Regions from separate parts of the Acidovorax sp. NN32 genome, predicted to be linked through region 2. Evidence: riboswitches for the same ligand, from Rfam matches in the RefSeq annotation. Region 2 holds a riboswitch; the other holds the start of a gene.
What was found. Region 2 has a riboswitch for glycine ahead of ACT89O_RS22085 (D-amino acid dehydrogenase). Riboswitches for the same ligand answer to the same signal wherever they lie in the genome.
Positions count from the first base shown of each region.

Region 1 (8,126 bases), 2.2 Mb from region 2:
CGGGGTGCAACACGATCTTGAGCTTGCCGCCCGTGAGCTGATCCACCTCGTTGGCGAACTGCTGCACGTTCTGCGTCTGGAAGCTGTTGGCGCCATAGCCCGTGGGCAGGTCCCACTTGATCTGGGCCTGGGCGGCGCAGGCGCTGAGGACTGCGGACAAACAAATTGTGATTTTCTTCATGGTGGAACTCCTTGTTGAAAGCGGATCAGAAACTGGCGAGCTGGTGGTTGAGAAGGTCGGTGACCAGCATGCAGCCCGGTGCATGCGTGATGCAGAACGCGGGCTGGGCATTCAAGATGGCCGATTGCGGGGTGACGCCGCAGGCCCAGAAAACAGGGATTTCGCCCGGCATCAGCGCTACGGCGTCGCCGTAGTCGGGATGGGCCAGATCGGCGATGCCGATCAGCGCCGGGTCACCGATGTGCACAGGTGCTCCATGCACGTTGGGAAAACGAGAAGTGACTTGCACGGCGCGGATCACATCCGCTGCGGGCATGGGACGCATGGTCACCACCATGGCGCCGCCAAAAGGGCCGGCCGGCTCGGTTTGCACGTTGGTGCGGAACATGGCCACGTTCTTGCCTTCGTCGATGTGGCGCAGGCGGATGCCTGCCTCGATCAATGCGGACTCGAACGAAAACGAACAGCCCAGGATGAAGGTGACCAGGTCCGGCCGCCAGAGGCTGGCAATGTCCGCCACCTCCTCCGACATTTCACCGTGGCGCCAGATGCGGTACAGCGGCACATCACTGCGGATGTCGATGTCCTTGCCCAGCGAAGGCAGGGTGAACTGGCCGGGCTCGCTGACCGCCAGCACGGGGCAAGGCTTGGGATTGCGCTGGCAGAACCGCAGAAAGTCACTGGCAAGCACCTCGGGCAGGATGACCACGTTGCCTTGCACATGGCCGTCTGCGAGACCGCTGGTGTGCGATGTCCACAGGCCCTTGCGGATGGTGTCGCGGACGTGGTTCGGATTGCTGGCGCCCTCAGGGCCAAACACCGCGAGCGAATTTTCTTGAGCTAAGTCCACCGTATTTCCTTGCATTGAGAAAAGTCAATTGCATGACGTTGGACGGATTGTGTTGGGGTGTAACTGCGCTGGCAAATTCAAAAAATTTCTCTTAGCTCATCGATTTTTTCGATGCACTTCATTGGGGCGAAGCAAACCAATTTGGTGCTCAGGGTTAACCCTTGAATTTCTATTTAGGGTTAACCCGAGTCCTCGAAAGGAGAATTTGCACAAGCGCAGCCGCACCGAACTGCGCATGTCGCTTCAATGCGAAGTTCTCGGGGCTGCGCCGTAAACGCAGACACTGCAGCCGCAGTGCGCGCAGCGGAAAAAGGAGCGTGCGTGGTCCCCGCGCTCAGGCGCGGGCCTTGCGGGGCTTGGGCGCTGGGGGTTGCTGCGCTTCGATGAAGCTGAGCGCCGAACGCACGATCGCCTCCATCGCGGGCGAAGACGGGTCTTCGCGGTAGCTCACGTGAATGGGCAGCGGACGCAGCGCAATGTCGCAGGCCAGCGCACGAAGATCCGGGAATGCCAGCATCCTCTGCACCGCCAGGCGCGGCAGCGTGGCAACGCCAAAACCGCCCTGCACCAGCTGCACCATGGCAGAGATTGAGGAAATGGTGTGCACGCAGCGCGGCTCCACCTGCGCCTGGCGCAGCGTGTCCAACAGGTACACATGGGGCTGAGAACCGCGCTGAAAGGTCAGGATGTCGGTGCCGGCAAAGTCTTCTGATGCATAGCGCCGCTTGCGGTGGATCTTGCTGTTGCCGACGAACACCATCTCCATCGGCGTCAGCGCCTGGCTGCGAATGCCTTCGGCCGATGCGGGCAAGGCCGCAAACACGGCATCCAGCGTGCCCCGGCGGATCTGATCCAGCAGCACCGGCGTGGATTCGACCGTGAGTTCCAGCTCCAGCAGCGGGTTGTCCTTGCGCAGTTGTTCCACCCAGGGGATGAGCCACGAGTGGAGCACCGACTCAATGGCGCCCAGTCGAATCGACACTTCCAGCGGGCCGCCCGAGCCCATCTCGGCCTTGAGCTGGCGCTGCAGCTCCAGCATCCGCTTGGCGTACGTCAGAAAGCGCGTGCCCGCCACTGTGAGCTTGAAATGTTTGTCGCGCCGGTCCAGCAGCAGCACGCCCAGTTCTTCCTCCAGCGCCGCCACGCGACTTGACATGGCCGACTGCGTCAGAAAGAGCTTTTCCGCTGCGCGCGTCACGCTCTTGAGGGAGGCCACCCAGTAAAAGGCTTCGACAAAACGCAGGTTCATGGTGGTGGTTCTCCGGCCTTGCTGGCACGTTGCAAGCTCCTGGGCGGTGCACCCTGGTGGTGCAACACCCCCCAAGCCAGCGCTGAAAGGCGTGGCCATTCTGCCGTTGATCCGCGTGTTCCACAGCCTTTGAACCGCAAAAACAGAGCATCGCCGGGTTTCCTCGATGCCTGCGCAATGGAATTGCGACCGGATGCAAATACTATAAAAACAATAGCTATTAGCGCTTTAAAGATAAGCGCTAGAGTCCAATTTCATTCAAACTCACCCCACAAACAGGGGCAGATCGGCCTTCTTGAGCGTGCGCAGCACGAAGCTGGAGCGGCTGTGCCGGATGCCTTTGATCTTGTAGAGCTTCTCACGCAGCAAGCGCTCGTAATCGCGCGTGTCCTTCACGACGATGCGCAGCAGGTAGTCGTAGTCGCCCGACACCAGGTGCGCCTCGATCACCTCGGGAATGCTGGCGAGTGTTTCGCCAAATTTTTCGAGCGTGTTGTCGGAATGGCTGTCGAGCGTGACCTGCACCAGCACCGTGTCGGCCAGGTCCAGCGACTGCGGGTTGATGCGCACGGTATAGCCCTGGATCACACCCGCCTCTTCCATCTTCTTGATGCGGCCCCAGCAGGGCGATGCGCTCAGGCCCACGGCCTGCCCGATCTCTTGCAGGCTGGCGCGGGCGTTGCCCTGCAGCACAGCGAGAATTTTTCTATCCAGTCGATCCATCGGCTGGATTATTCACCAATCTTCGCCAACACAGAAAAATATCCTGCGATTCACTCCATTTGAAGCGAATTCAGCAAATTCATCTCATCCGCCCCGCGCATACTTCTTCCATCAAGGCGCTCTTACCGGAGCGCACAAACTGACAAGGCCCCGGCTGGTTACCGCCAGCACGGGGCCCTTGGCATTTTTTGGCGTCGCCCATGGCCAACAGAAGCGCCTTGGCTAGCGCCCTGGTGGGTAGTTAATAAGCACGCTTACCAGCACAAACCCCGATGCCTGCGCCGATGCTGCACCGCCATAATTTGGCAGAGGCTGGGGTCCGCTCTGCAAGGAGCAACCGTGCATCCCCACCAACCCAGCCCACCATTAACAGGAGACAGCATGCAACTGACCAAACTCGTCGTCGGCCTGAGCCTTGCGCTCGGCTTTGTGGCCACCGCTGCCGCGCAGACCACCATGCGCATCAGCATCTCGACAGCCCAGAATTCCCACCAGGGGATTGCCATCGACACGTTTGCCAAGGAAGTCGAAAAGCGCACGGCCGGCCGCTACAAGGTACAGACGTTCTACAACGGCGCCCTGGGTGGCGAGCGCGAATCGATTGAAGCCGTGCAGCTGGGCACGCAAGAGCTGGCCTTCAGCTCCACCGGCCCCGTGCCCAACTTTGTGCCCGAAGCGCGCATCTTTGACGTGCCCTTCCTGTTCCGCGACAAGGCCCATGCGCGTGCGGTGCTGGATGGCCCCATCGGCCAGGAGATGCTGACCAAGTTCGACAGCAAGGGCTTCAAGGCCCTGGCCTGGGCCGAGAACGGCTTTCGCCACATGACGAACAGCAAGCGCTCGGTGAACACGCCTGAAGACCTCAAGGGCCTGAAGATGCGCACCATGGAAAACCCCGTGCACATCGCCGCGTACAAGGGCTTCGGCATCATCACCACGCCCATGGCCTTCCCCGAAGTGTTCACGGCCCTGCAACAAGGCACCGTGGACGGCCAGGAGAACCCGCTGCCCGTGATCATCTCGGCCAAGTTCGACCAAGTTCAAAAGCACCTGACGCTGACCGGCCACGTGTATTCGCCTGCCATCTTCGTGATGAACAAGGCCTCGTTCGACAAGCTCTCGGCCGCCGACAAGCAGGCCTTCATCGACGCCGCCAAGGAAGGCACCAAGGCCAACCGTGCACGCGTGGATGAAGACGACGCCAAGGGCGTGGCCGACCTGCGCGCCAAAGGCATGACGGTGGTGGACAATCCGGACAAGTCCAAGTTTGTGGCGGCGCTGGCGCCTGTGAACGCCGAGTTTGAAAAACAGTTTGGCAAGGCCACCCTGGACAAGATCCGCGACGTCAAGTAGTTGCATGCGCATCAGCTACTATATTTTTAGTAGCACACAACGCCCGTAGAATAAGCGCTACGGGCGTTTTTTATCTTCAATCTGATTCTCTCCACCGAATCATCCGAACCCATGGCGTTGTCCGCCCCATGAAAAAAGCTTTTCTGATGTTTGAACGCGGGGCCACGTTTGCAGCGTTGCTCGGCGCGTGCGCCATGCTGGTCATTGCCGCATCGCTGGGCATGTTCCAGATCGTGACCCGCTTTGTGCTGGAGCAGCCCGCCGAGTGGACTGAAGTGCTGATCCGTTTCAGCCTGATCTGGATGGTGTTCCTGGCCATCCCCAGCGCGTTCCGCCAGGGCGCGATGGTCAGCGTGGATGTGCTGTACCGCTGGAGCCCCCCGCGCGTGCGCCGGGTGCTGGACTATGTCGTGGCAGTGGCGGCGCTGGCACTGATTGGCGTGATCGTGTGGTGGGGCTGGGACTATGCCCAACGCGGCGGCGTGCAGTCGATGGCGGGGCTCGAATCCGTCTCCATGTTCTGGGCCTACGTGGCCATGCCGGTGGGTGGCGTGTTCAGCGCCATTGGCATCGTCGGCAACCTGCTAGACCCTCAACGCCTTGAGCTGGAGACCGCGCAATGACGCCCGTCATGATCACCACCATGGTGCTGTGTTTTGCACTCACTGTGTCCGTGGCCGTTTCCATCGGCCTGGCCTCCATCCTGGGCATCCAGGTAGCCAATGCCAACATGCTGATCTCTGTGAAGGAGATGTTTGGCTCCATCAACAAATTTCCGCTGGCCGCCATTCCGTTCTTCATCCTCGCGGGCAACCTGATGGAAACGGGCGGCATATCCCGCCGCCTGGTGGAGTTTGCCAAGAGCATCGTGGGCGGCGTGCAGGGTGGCCTGCCCATGACCTGCGTGCTGACCTGCATGATCTTTGCGGCCGTGTCGGGCTCGTCGGTGGCCACCACATTTGCCATTGGCGCCATCCTGATCCCCGCGCTCATCAAGCATGGCTACCCCACGAGCTACGCCGCATCCCTGCAGGCCACCAGCGCCGAGCTGGGCGTGATCATCCCGCCCTCCATCCCCATGATCCTGTATGGCGTGAGCGCCGAAGTGTCGATTGGCGAGCTGTTCATCGCCGGCTTTGGCCCGGGGCTGCTGATCAGTGGCGCGCTGATGCTTTTTGTCTGGGCGTACTGCAAGTACAAGGGCTGGGGCAAAAACGACGGCGACGGCCGCATGCCTCTTGGCAAGGCCACGCTGCAGGCGGGCTGGGCGCTGCTGATGCCGGTGATCATCCTTGGCGGCATCTACGGTGGCGTATTCACCCCCACTGAAGCATCGGCCGTGGCGGTGTTCTACGCATTGATTGTGGGGGTGGTGATATACCGCGAGATCCGGCTCAAGGACCTGTTTGCCATCCTGCGCAAATCGGCCATCTCGTCCGCAGTGATCATGTTCATCATTGCCAATGCGGGCCTGTTCGCCTTCCTCATCACCCGTGCTGGCGTGCCGGATGCCATTGGCCGCTGGCTGGAGGCGGTGCTGCAATCCCCCACCCTCTTCCTGCTCGGGGTGAACGCGGCGTTGTTCGTGATCGGCATGTTCATCGAGACCAGTGCCGCCATCATCGTTCTGGCGCCCATCCTGGCTCCCGTGGCCATCCACTTTGGTGTGGACCCGGTGCACTTTGGCCTGATCATGGTAGTGAACCTGGCCATGGGCATGATCACGCCGCCGTTTGGCGTGAACCTGTTTGCAGCCTGCACCGTGGCGCGAATATCGCTAGACCGCATCGTCGGGCACCTGATTCCGTTTGTGCTTGTCATCATGGCCTGCCTGATGGTGGTGACCTATGTGCCGCAGTTGTCGCTGGGTTTGCGCGATCTGGTCTACGCAAAGTAGTTAGAATCCCCCGGTCAGGAGAGAGTGCCAAGCCCCACAGGCCACCGCACCGCCGAAGGCGCAGGCAACAGCCGAACGCTCAGGCAAAAGGACTGACAACCGCCCGCAGTGATGCGGGCGTTCCCTTGCTGGAGAGAGATGGTCCGCCGCACCGCGTGTTGAGGCCATCCACCGAAGGAGCAAACCGCACGGCCAGCCAGGGCGCTGCGGTGAATCTCTCAGGTAAAGCGGACAGCAGGGCAAATCCCGTGACCACCTCCGTGGTTGCGGCCCCCATTTGCCCGGAGTCCGCCATGTCGTCAGCCACCACCGCCCCCCTGCTCACCACGCCCCTGAACGCCCTGCACATCGAGCTGGGCGCCCGCATGGTGCCGTTCGCCGGCTATTCCATGCCCGTGCAATACCCCGCAGGGCTGATGGCTGAACACCAGCACACGCGCAACGCGGCGGGTCTGTTTGATGTCTCGCACATGGGTCAGCTCAAGCTGGTCGGCCCTGACGCCGCAGCGGCGTTTGAAACGCTGATGCCCGTGGACGTGATCGACCTGCCCGTGGGCAAGCAGCGTTACGGCCTGCTGCTGACCGACGAAGGCACGGTGATTGATGACCTGATGTTCTTCAACAAAGGCAACGACACCCTGTTCGTGATCGTGAACGGCGCCTGCAAGGTGGGCGACATCGCCCACATCCAGGCCCGCATCGGCCAGCGCTGCAACGTGATCCCCATGCCCGACCACGCGCTGCTGGCGCTGCAAGGCCCGCAAGCCGTCACTGCCCTGGCGCGCCTGGCGCCCGGCGTTGAAAAGCTGGTGTTCATGACGGGCGGTGATTTTTCCATCGCGGGCTGCGACTGTTTTGTCACCCGCAGCGGCTACACGGGCGAAGACGGCTTTGAAATCTCGGTGCCCGCTGCGCAGGCCGACACCCTGGCCCGCGCACTGCTCGCGCAGCCTGAAGTCAAGCCCATCGGCCTGGGTGCGCGCAACTCGCTGCGCCTCGAAGCAGGCCTGTGCCTGTATGGCAACGACATCGACACCACCACCACGCCGCCTGAAGCCGCGCTGAACTGGGCCATCCAGAAGGTGCGTCGCACGGGCGGCGCCCGCGCAGGGGGTTTCCCCGGAGCAGACAAGGTGCTCGCGCAGATCGACAACCCCGCCAGCCTGCAGCGCAAGCGCGTCGGCCTCGTCGCACTGGAGCGTGTGCCTGTGCGCGAACACACCGAATTGCAGAGCGAAGACGGCCAGAAGATTGGCGAAGTGACCAGCGGCCTGCTGAGCCCCACGGTGAACGAACCCGTGGCTATGGGCTATGTCACACCCGCCTTCGCCGCCATCGGCACGCGGGTGAACGCCATCGTGCGCGGCAAGGCCGTGCCCATGGAAGTGCGTGCCATGCCCTTTACCCCCGCGCGCTACTACCGCGGCTGACCGTCTGAAACTGCGCCAGCCCGGCTACAGTCTTGGCTGGCATCGGCACTTTTGTTTGTTTTTCCCCTTTTTTTCTGGAGCCCCCATGACCGTCAAGTTTTCCAAGGATCACGAGTGGATCGACATCTCCGACCACGAAGCCGCCACCGTGGGCATCACGGTACACGCCCAGGACGCGCTGGGCGATGTGGTGTTTGTGGACCTGCCCGAAGTCGGCAAGACCTTCACCCAAGGTGAAGTCGCCGGCGTGGTGGAGTCCGTCAAAGCCGCCGCCGACGTGTACATGCCCGTCAGCGGCGAAATCGTCGAGGTGAACGAAGCCCTGCGCGCCGACCCCTCGCTGGCCAACACCGACCCGCTGGGCGCTGGCTGGTTCTTCAAGGTCCACGTGACCGACATGATGCAATTCGACGCGCTCATGGACGAACCTGCGTACGCAGAGT
Region 1 covers NZ_CP199679.1:2,558,986-2,567,111, reverse strand. The annotation lists gene ACT89O_RS12035 (TRAP transporter substrate-binding protein) at 1-181, opposite strand, end outside; gene ACT89O_RS12030 (putative hydro-lyase) at 207-1,046, opposite strand; gene ACT89O_RS12025 (LysR family transcriptional regulator) at 1,366-2,280, opposite strand; gene ACT89O_RS12020 (Lrp/AsnC family transcriptional regulator) at 2,545-3,003, opposite strand; gene ACT89O_RS12015 (TRAP transporter substrate-binding protein) at 3,385-4,356, shown strand; gene ACT89O_RS12010 (TRAP transporter small permease) at 4,485-4,979, shown strand; gene ACT89O_RS12005 (TRAP transporter large permease) at 4,976-6,253, shown strand; glycine riboswitch at 6,267-6,350, shown strand; glycine riboswitch at 6,372-6,498, shown strand; gene gcvT (glycine cleavage system aminomethyltransferase GcvT) at 6,547-7,683, shown strand; gene gcvH (glycine cleavage system protein GcvH) at 7,769-8,126, shown strand, end outside.
Region 1: another riboswitch for glycine. It lies ahead of gcvT (glycine cleavage system aminomethyltransferase GcvT); the one in region 2 lies ahead of ACT89O_RS22085 (D-amino acid dehydrogenase).

Region 2 (8,126 bases):
AAACCCGTCGCTCCGCGTTTGGCACCAGTGTCATCACGCCGTCCAACCAGCTGTATGTGCGCAACAACCTGCCCGCGCCCGACGCCGCCATCCTGGACAACCGCGATGCCTGGACCGTGGCGATCGAAGGGGTCAAGAGTCCGCGCAGCCTGACCCTGGCCGAACTCAAGACGCTGGGCGTGGAAACCGTGGCCACCGTGCTGCAGTGCTCGGGCAATGGCCGGGGCTTTTTCCCCAGCAAGCCCAGCGGCACGCCCTGGTCGGTGGGCGCTGCCGGTTGTGTGGTCTGGAGCGGCGTGCCACTGCGCAACGTGGTGGCCGCCTTGGGCGGGCTGGCCGACGGTGCTGCCTACCTGACCGGCACGGGCGGCGAGAAGCTGCCCGAGGGCGTGGACCCGCTCACCGTGCTGGTGGAGCGCTCGGTGCCCGTGAAGGCACTCGACGACGCGCTGCTGGCCTGGGAGATGAATGGCGAGCCGCTGTCGCTGGCGCACGGTGGCCCGCTGCGCCTGGTGGTGCCCGGCTACCAGGGCGTGAACAACATCAAGTACGTCAAGCGCGTGGCCTTCACCGCCGCGCAGTCGCAGGCGCGCATCATGTCGCACGGCTACCGCATGTCGCCGCCCGGCAGCAAGGCCAGCCCCGACCAGCCCTCGGTGTGGGAGATGGGCGTGAAGTCGTGGATCAACGGCCCCTTGGCCGACAAGGGCGCGCTCAAGCCCGGCCAGGTGCAGGTGCATGGCGTGGCCTTTGGCGGCACGCGCGGCATCAAGGGTGTGGAGGTGTCGGTCGATGGCGGCAAGACCTGGCAGGCGGCCAAGCTCATCGGCCCGGACCTGGGCCCGTTCGCGTGGCGGCAGTTTGCGCTGCCCGTGCGCCTGGAGGCGGGCACCCATGTGCTGGCCAGCCGCGCCACCGACACGGCAGGCAATGTGCAGGCCGAGCAGCGCGAGGAAAACCTGGGCGGCTACAACAACGCCAGCTGGCGTGACCACGCCGTCACCGTGACCGTGGCATGACCTCGCTCCCCCCTGAGGCGCTTTGCGCCTTCCCCCCGATGGGGGGACGCCACCCGTGGCCTGGCAGAGCCAGTTCCACGGTGGCACTGGCGTGGGTGCGCGCCGCTATCGGACGGTATCGGGTGCCGCAAGGCAGTTTGCTGGTAGGGCTGGCGTTACTGTGGGCGGGCGCCAGCTGGGCTGCCGACCCGGCCGAACTGGCGCGCGGCAAGGAGCTGTTCACCAAGATCCAGCCCGCCTGCGCGGTGTGCCATACGCTGCAGGCCACCGGTGCTGAAGGGCAGGTGGGCCCGGTGCTGGATGAGCTGAAACCTGACGCTGGCCGCGTGTTGCGCGCGCTCAAGGCGGGTATCGGCGTGATGCCTTCGTATGCCGAGCGCATGAGCGAGAAGGACATGCTGGCGGTGGCGCAGTTTGTGGCGCACGCCACAGGCGCCGCCAAGTAGGCGCAGCCTTTCGCAGCGGTTGCAGCAGCCTTGCCTCGCTGCAACCGCGCGCTGCTTCAGGCCGCCGTGCGCGATGGCACCAGTGCCGCTCCTGCGGCGCGCCCCTGCAGCCCCTGGAACGCAAAGTCCACCTCGGGTACACGGCCGCTCACGATGTCGGCCAGGGCCTTGCCCGAGCCGCAGGCATGTGTCCAGCCCAGCGTGCCGTGGCCGGTGTTGAGGAACAGGTTGCCTACTTTGGTCTTGCCGATCAGCGGCACGTTGCTGGGCGTGGCCGGGCGCAGGCCGCTCCAGAACTGGGCCTGGCTCGCGTCGCCCGCGCCGGGGAAGAGCTGCTCCACGCGCCGCACGATGGCCTCGCAGCGCACCTGGTTCAGGTGGCGGTCGTAGCCGTTCAGCTCGGCGGTGCCCGCAATGCGCAGACGGTCACCCCGCTCGCTGGTGTAGCGCGAGAACACGAGCTTGAACTCATCGTCTGTCAGGCTCACCTGGTGCGCCTTGGCTGCATCCTTCACCGGCATCGTCACCGAGTAACCCTTGGCCGGATAAATCGGCAGCTGGATACCCAGCGGCTGCGCCAGCAGCGGGCTGAACGAGCCCATGGCCAGCACAAACGCGTCGCCGCGCACGCGTTCGAAGCGGCCTTCGGCATTGGTCACTTCCACATGGTCGATGCGGCCGCCCACCTCGCGCAGTGCGGTGATGTGGTGGCCCATGCGGAACTGCACGCCCGCCGCCTCGCACAGCTTGGCCAGCTCGCGCGTGAACTGGTTGGCGTCGCCGGATTCATCTTCGGCCGTGTAGGTGGCGCCTGCGAGCTGCGGGCGGATGTGGGCCAGCGCGGGCTCGATGCGCACGGCCTCGTCGGCGCTGATCACCTGGCGCTCACAGCCCAACGCGCGCATCTGCTCGGCCGGGGCCAGCGCGCCGTCGAATTCCTTTTGGTTGGTATAGAAGTGCAGGATGCCCTGCGTGCGCTGGTCGTACTGGATGCCGGTGGCCGTGCGCAGCTGCTGCAGTGTGTCGCGGCTGTAGGTGCCCAGGCGCACGATCTGCTCGATGTTGTGGCGAGTGCGCGCGGGTGTGCAGTTGCGCAGGAAGGACAGGCCCCACAGCCACTGCCGCATGTCGGCGCGCAGGCGGAACAGCAGGGGCGCATCTTCCTTGCCCAGCCACTGCAGCACCTTGAGCGGCGCGCTGGGGTTGGCCCAGGGCTCGGCGTGGCTCACCGAGATCTGGCCGCCGTTGGCAAAGCTGGTCTCGGCACCGGGCGCACCCTGGCGGTCGATGACCGTGACCTCATGGCCAAGTTGTTGCAGGAAATAAGCCGAAGTCACGCCGAGCAAGCCGGCGCCCAAAACGATTACGCGCATTTTTGAAGCCTTTTAAGGGTTCAGCGCTTGATGGATGTGCGTTGGCAGCTATTAATTAAATAGCAAGCAGCCAGCGCGCGTCCGCCAAGCTGCCGCTCCCCCTGTCCTTGGTACCTGAGAGATTCACCACCCAGCCCACATGGCGCGCGGTTTGCTCCTTCGGTGCGCCACAACGCTGCTGACAGGTTGGGGCGGCTCTCCAGACGGCTTTGATAAATGGTGCAGTACGGGACCTGAGCGTGTATGGGAGTTTGCGCCTTCGGTGCAGCGGTGGGCCTTGTGGCCTGCCGTGCTCTCCTGCGGGGGCCATTCTAGGAGGGTGCGGGCGGCGGTGGGGTGTTTGGGGCGGCTAATGGGCGGCAATCGTTGCTGATGCTGGCGGCGACATGGAGTCGCCATAATCCGGCGATTTGACCCACCCCCAGGACGCTTTTCCCATGCCCGATACCGCCTTTGACCCCTTCGCCAGCGCCGCCGTGATCACCATAGCGCGCCAGGGACGCACGCCCCGGCCGCTGGATCTGCCCGTTGCATTGCGCCCTCGCGATGCGGCCGAGGCCTACGCCGTGCAGGACGCCGTAGTGCGTGAGCGCGGCGAGGTCGCGGGATGGAAAGTGGGCGCCGCGTCGCCCCAGGCCCAACCCGCGCGTGCGGCGCTGACCCGCGACTCGGTGTGGGTGGAGCAGCCTGGCCAGGAGGTCAACTTGTCGGCCACAGGCTTTGCCGTGATGGGGGTGGAGGCGGAGCTGGTGTACGAACTGGGCGCAGACCTGCCCGCACGCGCCACGCCCTACAGCGCGGCCGAGGTGCTGGCCGCCATGGTGTCGGTGCGTGCCGCCATTGAGGTGTGCGACACGCGTTTTGCCGCCTGGGCACAACAAGGGGAGTGGAGTCGCCTGGCCGACCAGGCCTGCCATGGGGCGCTGATCGTGGGTTCGGGTTTGACCGATGTGGCTTCGGTGCAGCCCCTGGTGCAAGGGGTCAGCCTGTCGGTGAACGGATCGGTGGCCGTGCAGCACGCCACCTGGGGTAACCCGGCAGGTGATCCGCTGCGGCTGCTGGTGTGGCTGGCCAACGAAGGCGCGCGCAGCCTGGGAGGGCTGCGCGCAGGGCAGTGGGTGACCACCGGGTCCTGCACCGGCACCGTGCTGGTGGCGCCGGGCACGGTGGTGGTGGCCGATTTTCCTGGTGTCGGTCGCGCCGAGGTGAAATTCGACTGAACCGTTACGAGGATCGTGGAACGCGGCAGATCAGTTGCGGCGCGGGTTGTCCGGCTGGCTGTCGCGGCGGTTGGACACGCCGTCACCGTCGCGATCACGGTCATTGCGGTTGGAGATGCCATCGCCATCGCGGTCCCGGTCGTTGCGGTCGGCAATGCCGTCACCGTCGCTGTCCCAGCGGCCCCGCTGCATTTCCCAGCGGCCATCGCGCTCCACCCATTGGGGCTGCCGGTACTGGTAGCCGCTGCGCGCTTGTACCCAGTGGCCCTTCACCCAGCGGTGGCGGTTGCCGCGCCATTCCCAATGGCCTTGTTCCCACACCTGGCCACGGCGTGGGCGCGGCACGGCTTCGTACCGTGGTGGTGGGGGCGCGGGAATCACCTGGTAGGTCTGCGTGGGCTGGTACCCACGCTGTGGTTGGTCGGACTGAATGACGACGGTGCCTTGAATGGCCGCGTGTGTCGGTACGAGGGGCAGCAGTGCCATCAGGGCGATGGCGGCTGCGGTCAGTGTTTGGCGGGTCATGGTGGTCTCCGGGGTGATTCCTGGCGGAATCGGTCTTTGCATGGTGGCGGCCTGGTGCGCGGCGCCACGTAGGTGCTCAGCGGGGGCGGGCGTAGGCCAAAGGAGGGAGTGGGCGCGGGGCTTGCGAGCCTCCGCGCTCCTTCAGCTGTTCAATCGTTCAATCGTTCAATTGCGGTAGGGGTTGTCCGGGCGGCGGTCGTGCCGATTGGGAACGCCGTCTCCGTCACGGTCGCGGTCGTAGCGGTTGGACACGCCATCGCGGTCTCGGTCGTGGTGATCGCGGTCGTAGCGGTTGGGAACACCATCACCATCGCGGTCACGGTCATAGCGGTTGGGGATGCCGTCGCCATCACGGTCCCAGCGGCCGGGGCGCAGGTCCCACCGGCCGCCGTGTTCCACCCAGCGCGGCTCGCGGTAGTAGTAACCAGGGCGCGCCTTCACCCAGTGGCCCTGGACCCAGACATGGCGGTGGCCGCGCCAATCCCAATAGCCGGGCACCCACACCATGTTGTGCCGAGGGCGGGGCGCCACTTCATGGCGGGGGGGCGGTGGTGGGCCGTATTGCACCACCATGGGTGCTGGCGCCTGGTAGTGGTGGGGCTGCCCCGACTGGATGACAACGGTGGCGCTGGTCTGTGCCTGCGCCACCGTTGCGGCGCCCAGAGACAGCAAGGCGATGGAAACAGCGGCGAGTGCATTGCGGGCCATGGTGATCTCCTCAGAATGATTCCTTGCGGAACCGGAGACTTCATGGTGCAGATGCTGCGTCAAGCCGGTGTAGGCGAATTGCGAAGTCTTGTGAAGTTGTGTTTCCTGCAGCAGGAGCAGCAGCGGTTTCCGTGATTTTTCTCACACTTCCGGCAAGCTGCCCACCCCGTGAACGTAGTGCGGCCCTTCAGCGCCACCACACCAGCGCCGCCACCACGAGCAGGGCAAACCAGGCAGGGTGTCGGCCCTCAGTGGCATAGAACACCAGCACGCCGCTGGCCAGCGTGGCGACCCCGGCCACATCGGCCACCCAGGCTCCCAGGTCCGCGTCCACGGGCGAGGTCCCCAGGCGCCACATCAAGGCGCTCAGGGCCCAGCCCAGCACGGTGGCCAGATGCCAGGTGCCCCACAGAATGCGCACCTGCCACTCCCGCAGCACGGGCCGTCCGCCGGTGGGCACGATGCCCTCTGTGCGCAGGGCGCGAAATACTAGCAATTCACCCAGCACCGAGTGCGCAACACCCACCAGGGCGAGGCCCCCGGCTGCCAGTACCAGCGCAGTATTCATGGACAGTTTCTAGTTCAATCAGGATGGCCGTGGAAGGTGCAGACGCAGCGCATCAACCGCCTTTTTCGCCTTCAGCGCTTTGGGGCCAGCACAGGGCCAGCGCGGGCGGCAGCGCCAGCCAGAAACCGGAGGAAGGCATGAGCACAATGCCCAGCACCGTGAGTGCCAGCAACCCGGCACCCAGCCCGCGCAAAGGAACGGGCGCCAGGGCAGCGTTGCGTTCGGCCAGCAGGATGGCCCAGCCCAGCAACGCGAACAACACGCCGAACAGTACAAACCAGACCACGGCGCCCACGGCCGGGTCTTTTTGTACGCTGTTGAAAACGCCGCGCCGCACGATCTCTTGCAGCTGGGTCGGAAACACGACGGCGGCATACAGCGTGTGCAGCACCGCCACGGCCAGCATCCACTGGCCCTTCCAGCGGTTGCGAAACGGTATGGCCGTAGAGCGATGGGAGGGGGAGGTCAGGGAGGTCATGTGGGTGGGGTCCTATGAGGGAAGAAGGGCGGGGCAATGCGTGTGGACGCGCGCGCCCAGCCCCGTAAGCAGGTGCATGAGGCCCATCCACATGCGCTCAAACGCGGGCATCTCGCCGGGCACCTGCACCAGGTGCTCGCCCAGCATGCGCTGGTGCCGTCCGGCGGTGATGGGTGGCGGCGTCTTGACGCCAAAATCGAAAACCGGTTGCGTGAAGGGCTCCATCTGCCAGGCCTGCATGTCAGCCAGTGCGGGCGCGAGTTCGGCGGTGTAGGCCGGCACGGTGAGGCGGGCGTTGACGAGTCCGAGTGCCTGGTAGGCTTGCAGCACCAGCGCGCCTCGCTGTGGGTCGGTGGCAGGCCTCAGCAGTGCGGACCATGCTTTTGTCACCTGGGTGCGAAAGTGCTCCGACAGGCTGCGCGTGCAGCCAAAGTCCAGCACCCCCACGGTGCCATCGGGTGCGAACAAGAAATTGCCCGGGTGCGGATCGGCGTGCACTCGGCCCAGCACAAAGAGGCAGTGCATGAACCAGTCCCACAGGTGCTGTCCGGCCCGGTCGCGCTGCGCCTGCGTGGGCTGCGAGGCCAGCCAGTCCTGCAGATGCTGGCCCGGCAGAAACTGCTGTGTGAGCACCTGGGCCCGGGTGTGCGACAGGATGGGCTGGGCCAGCACCACGCCCGGCAGCGCCGCGTGCTGTGCAAACCACTGCAGTTGTTCGGCCTCCTGCAGGTAATCCACCTCGCGCAGCAGCGTGGCCTCGATCTCGGTCATCACGCTGTCCACAACGGTGTTGGCGGGCAGCGGCATGTCGGTATGGGCCAGGGCGCGCAGCGCGGCGCGCATGAGCTGCATGTCGCTGGTGATGGTGGCGGCGATGCCGGGGTACTGCACCTTCACGGCCACCGTGCCGTGGCCTGCCAGCCGCGCGCGGTGCACCTGGCCCAGGCTGGCGGCGGCGAAGGCGGTGGGTTCGAAGTGTTCAAACAGTGCCTCGGGCTCCTGCCCGAAAGCTTGGCGGAACACGCGGCCCACCAGCGCGCGGTTGAGTGGTGGGGCCTGGTGGTGGGCGCGCGCCAGCTCTTGCCGCACACCGTCGGGCAGCAGGCCGGGGTGCATGCTGAGCAACTGCGACACCTTGAGCGCCGAGCCCCGCAACTGGCCCAGCGCGCCAAAGAGGATGCGGCCGAGGGCGGCTTCGTGGTCGGCCTGCGCTTGGGCAGATGGCGTGCGCACGCGGTGCCCCAGCTGGGCCATCCCGATGCGCGCGGCAGCGATGCCAGTGATGGTGCCGCGCGCCAGGCGGCCGGTGCGCGGCGGTTCAGTGCGTGCCATGGTCTGCCAGGCGTTGCACCATGGCCCGTGCGATGCGGCGGTGAAAGGGTGTCACCACCGCCATGTAGGCATGCCCGAGCGTGTTGTGGATGTGCACCACGGTGCTGAGCACCATGGTCGGCGGCCCAGAGGTCTCGGTCCGTCCGCTGTGCTTGGTCAGTGCAACCTGCACGTCGAGGTGCCTGTCGTCCTGGCCCATCACGACTTCGGTGTCGCTCAGGTGGCGGATGCGGAAGATGCCCACGCGGTCGCCCACACGGTAGCTGCTGGCCTCGCGCAGCGATCTGCCGCTGGCGGGCGGGTACCCATCGTGCAGTTGCCCCAGGTCCTTCAGGCCCACCAGCCGCACCAGCTTGTTGCGCACGGTCATGAGCATTTGTGTCCAGCGCGGCGTGCGGGCCACCACGTCCAGCCAGGCCTGCAGGGCGGTGTGGGATGGCTGGCCGTCAGCCGCCTC
Region 2 covers NZ_CP199679.1:4,785,216-4,793,341, reverse strand. The annotation lists gene sorT (SorT family sulfite dehydrogenase catalytic subunit) at 1-1,019, shown strand, start outside; gene sorU (SorU family sulfite dehydrogenase c-type cytochrome subunit) at 1,157-1,465, shown strand; gene ACT89O_RS22085 (D-amino acid dehydrogenase) at 1,522-2,838, opposite strand; glycine riboswitch at 2,930-3,051, opposite strand; gene ACT89O_RS22080 (2-keto-4-pentenoate hydratase) at 3,276-4,058, shown strand; gene ACT89O_RS22075 (YXWGXW repeat-containing protein) at 4,089-4,583, opposite strand; gene ACT89O_RS22070 (YXWGXW repeat-containing protein) at 4,749-5,291, opposite strand; gene ACT89O_RS22065 (hypothetical protein) at 5,479-5,859, opposite strand; gene ACT89O_RS22060 (DUF6463 family protein) at 5,912-6,337, opposite strand; gene ACT89O_RS22055 (ABC1 kinase family protein) at 6,350-7,669, opposite strand; gene ACT89O_RS22050 (DUF2867 domain-containing protein) at 7,656-8,126, opposite strand, start outside.